2 regions of the Paenibacillus motobuensis genome follow, and region 1 is predicted to be linked to the other one. Evidence: riboswitches for the same ligand, from Rfam matches in the RefSeq annotation. Region 1 holds a riboswitch; the other holds the start of a gene.

Region 1 (2,205 bases):
GCATGATTATCGTAAGCTTGAGATTTGGATTTTGGGATTGATCTCATCGCTCAATGAACTGGAGGAGTGCTTATTCGCCTCAAGTCTGTTCCGCAAGAAGGTTACGCATGATTCAGTGGAGGATATGGATCCTGCTGAGCGAGAGGATTATGCTCGATACGTATTTTTCTACAAAGACGGATTTATACGTGTATTTGCGGTTCTGGACAAGTTGGGAACTGTGCTTAACGAGTTGTTCGACATGAAGATGGCTAAGATTAAGCCTCATTTCTCGTTCTTCACGGTGCTGCGTCAGCTTCAGCTCATTCCGAAGCATGCTGAATTGGGTAAAGACTTAAACATCATCAAAAATCAATATCGTGAAGCGCTATCTGAACTTAGACGTCGTCGCAACACGGAGATCCATTACATGAACTCAGAATTGCGCGACGATCTATGGCAACGGCACCAAGCCTTGTTCGGTAAAATCGAGCTAGAGAATCTGGACCTGCATATCCGCGATCTGGAGCAAGGCTATCAAATGGTATGTGAGACGCTTGAAGCGGTATTTGTCTACACAAATCAAAGATGGAAGCAACTGGCCGGGAGATAAAATACGTGGTGTGACGCGAAAAATATGAACTGTGTCAAATTTCCTTTGACAAACTGTGAGAATGTTACTATACTCAGAATAGTTTCAGAAACTTAAATTAATAATTTCATATATATTTTCTTATCTAGAGTGGTGGAGGGAAAGGCCCGATGAAGCCCGGCAACCGATTTATCCGATGTTTGGTATGATACCAATCGATAAATGTCATGGTGCTAATTCCTTCAAAGTCTGTTTGCTTGCAGCGGACAGGGCTTTGGCAGATGAGAAGGCATTGTCTTTACGTAAAGAGAGCCCTTTGAATCTGTGCAGGGGCTCTTTTCTTATATTTACTGGAAGATTCATGATTAACAGTGGTGAGAAGAGCGGTCAACCGCAGTCCATCATTGTAGTAGGGGGCAATTCTATGATTGAACTCAAGCAGCTAACGAAAACATATGGCGACAAAAAGAAGAAGACAACAGCCTTATCCGGGCTTAATCTATCCGTTGGCAAAGGTGAAATATTCGGTGTGATCGGTCATTCCGGCGCAGGGAAGAGTACGCTGATTCGCTGTATCAATCTGCTGGAGCGTCCGACAGAAGGCGAAATTTGGGTCGGCGGTGTGGAGCTAACAAGGCTAAACAAACGGGATTTGCAGGAGAAGCGACGAAAGATCGGCATGATTTTCCAACATTTTAACTTGCTCTCTTCAGCAACGGTGTTCGATAATATTGCATTTCCGCTGACCCTGATTCATACACCGAAGCAAGAAATTGAGAAGAAGGTCAGTGAGCTTCTTGAACTGGTCGGTCTTCAGGAACATCGTAATAAGTATCCATCTCAGTTGTCGGGGGGTCAGAAGCAGCGTGTCGGCATCGCCCGGGCGCTAGCCAGTGATCCAGATGTACTGCTCTGCGATGAGGCGACATCCGCACTTGACCCGCAGACAACGGATTCTATTCTCAAGCTGCTACTTGACATTAACAAGAAATTTGGCTTAACGATTATGCTAATTACCCATGAGATGCATGTCATCCAGAGCATCTGCGACCGTGTTGCTGTTATTCATGCGGGCGGCATCGTCGAAGAGGGGCCGGTTGCAGAAGTATTTCTGAAGCCGAAGCATCCTGTGACGAAGGAATTCATTGATCGCGATGCCCAAGGAGAGGAAGGCTTCAAGTTGGCGGCGGCCTCGCTGACAAGCGGATCCAAGCTGGCAAGAATCACTTTCCTCGGTACGAAGACCTATGAGTCGATTATGTCACAAGTGGTGCGCGAGACTGGCGTGAACTTCGCTATCTTGCAGGGCACGATATCGACGATCAAGGATACGCCATATGGGAAACTGACAGTATCCTTTGAAGGCAGCAATGATGATGTTAATCGTACAATAGCGCTGTTGAGAGAGCGCGAGCTTGATGTGGAGGTGATGGAGTGATGTGGGGTCTTGATTTCTCGAAGATTGATTGGTCGGAGATGGGAACGGCTTCGGTGGATACGCTGCAGATGATGCTGTACTCAACCTTGTTCACGTTAGTTATTGGATTACCGCTGGGGGTGCTGTTATATGTTTCCTCACGTTCCAATTCCACGGTATTGCAATGGGTATACAGAGTCATGTCATTTATCGTTAA
Region 2 (2,205 bases), on a different contig from region 1:
CTCTCATCATTTTTTCATCTCAGAATTAAATCTCATATGTGAAATCTTTCGCCTCATCAATGTCATAAGGTGTCTCTTGATACACATAGTAATTGAGCCAATTGGAGAATAATAAGTTTGCATGCGATCTCCAGGTAGACACCGGCGTCTTGGATGGATCATCATTTGGATAGTAGTGAAGCGGCAGATCAATTTCGAGCCCTTTGGCAACATCGCGATCATATTCCCATTTCAAAGAGTCCGGGTCATATTCAGAATGACCAGTTACGAAGATCTGCTTGCCATCCTTGGTGGCTACGAGATAAATACCTGCCTCCTCGGATTCCGCAAGAACTTCCAATTCATCTCTAGCTTCAATATCTGCGCGTAATACATCGGTATGACGGGAATGTGGCACCTGGAACACTTCATCGAAGCCGCGCAGCAGCTTCACATGAGGCTTATTCACCGTATGAGGAAACACGCCGAAGCATTTCTGGTCCAGAGGTATTTTGCGCACGCCATAATGATGATACAAACCGGCTTGTGAAGCCCAACATATATGCAGGGTCGAAGTAACATGGGTCTTGCTCCAATCGAATATCTCCTGCAATTCCTTCCAGTAGTTCACTTCTTCGAATTCGAGCTGTTCGACCGGAGCACCTGTAATAATCAAACCGTCAAAGCGGCGATGCCTGATTTCATCAAAAGTTTTATAGAACATTTCCAAATGCTCCGCCGATGTATTCTTCGATGTATGGGAGCTTGGATGCAAGAGCACGATATCGACTTGTAACGGTGTATTTCCCAGCAAGCGTAGTATTTGTGTCTCCGTTGTTTCTTTTGTTGGCATAAGATTTAGTATCGCAATGCGGAGTGGCCGAATATCCTGACGATATGCCCGACTTTCATCCATCACAAAAATGTTCTCTTGATTCAGTACTTCCTTGGCCGGCAAATAATCCGGGATCTTGATTGGCATAATGTTCCCACTCCTCATTTCATGGATTTGAATACAAATCATCTGTCATCTCAAAGAGGAAATTCAAAAATCCCGCTTTTGATCACGAAGTGGATCAAGAAGTAAATCGGCATCGAATCTTGAATTCAGCCGGGCGCAGACCCTAGCTTCATCCAATCTTCTCGGTGCTGAAAATCGGTCTTTTTTGAACTCACTTAATAGCTGGAGATACAAACAAATGGCCTCACTCGTATAAATCGAGAAAGGCCATTGATATCTGACTGAATATACCTCTCTCATCTCTCAGAGATCATGCGCCGATATGGCATCTGATCCTGCAAGAATTAGCACCGTGCAAAATTCGCCGGTTGCCGGGTATCATCGGGCTAGTCCCTCCACCTACTCTTGATAAGAAAAAATGTATTTTGTATTCATTTGTTTTAAATTTGAATTTACTGATCTCATTATACATCATTTCTGCATTTTCACAAGACTTTCATTTCTTTCAGTTTATTAAGCCTCTAACCCGGCCCCGGAAATGAACTTTTGTCTTGAAACATTTAATGGCACAGCGTTATACTAGACAAGTGTTTTAAAATCAGGAGCAAAGAGGTGGAAAATCCGAGATGGAAGGCGACCCGAGTCCGCAGAGTTATAAGATACAACCGCATAGGAAAAACGGTCAGCAGGCGACCTGTGGAATTAGCGCGGGCACTTTCTTGTCACGGAGCTATATGTAGTGGCGCCTCTTTCGCATGTCTGCCTCGACTGACGCTGTCTTTTCCTGTGCTCGACCTTAAAGAGAGCATACCTGACGTAATAGCCAGGAAGAGGGAGTGAACTTAATATGAAAATTCGTCATGTCAAGGAAGGTGTATTCACACCAATAGAGGACGTGGAAATTACGACAACCCCTCCAGAGGAAGGGTTCTATTGGATTGATGCAGATGCCGAAGATCTCGCTCTGCTTCAGCCTCTATTCTCATTGCATGATCTGGCAGTGGAAGACTGCCTGTCTGAAGAAGAACAGCGGCCAAAGATTGAAACCTATGAGAATCACTATTTCATCGTTGTGAACAGTATCCGTTACGATGATGAGGAAATTTTCCTGCGTGCACTGAATGTTTTTCTTGGACGGCATTATATCATTACAGTTACCAAGCAGAAAATCAATGAACTTCGCGCGGTCAAGCCGCTTCTATGGGAGCAGGAGGTTAGTTCGCCAGACTGGTTCCTCTATCTGCTGATCGACCTTGTGGTTGACA

The links. A riboswitch is a leader RNA that binds a small molecule or an ion and turns the genes downstream of it on or off. The one in region 1 is predicted to bind S-adenosylmethionine.
Region 2: linked by a shared signal. The riboswitch ahead of metA (homoserine O-acetyltransferase MetA) and the one ahead of ABD014_RS14590 (methionine ABC transporter ATP-binding protein) in region 1 are both predicted to bind S-adenosylmethionine.

What each region holds. Positions count from the first base shown of each region.
Region 1 covers NZ_BAAACX010000012.1:62,337-64,541, forward strand. The annotation lists gene ABD014_RS14585 (Cthe_2314 family HEPN domain-containing protein) at 1-592, shown strand, start outside; SAM riboswitch class I at 710-859, shown strand; gene ABD014_RS14590 (methionine ABC transporter ATP-binding protein) at 996-2,009, shown strand; gene ABD014_RS14595 (methionine ABC transporter permease) at 2,009-2,205, shown strand, end outside.
Region 2 covers NZ_BAAACX010000007.1:446,111-448,315, reverse strand. The annotation lists gene metA (homoserine O-acetyltransferase MetA) at 26-961, opposite strand; SAM riboswitch class I at 1,234-1,355, opposite strand; gene corA (magnesium/cobalt transporter CorA) at 1,788-2,205, shown strand, end outside.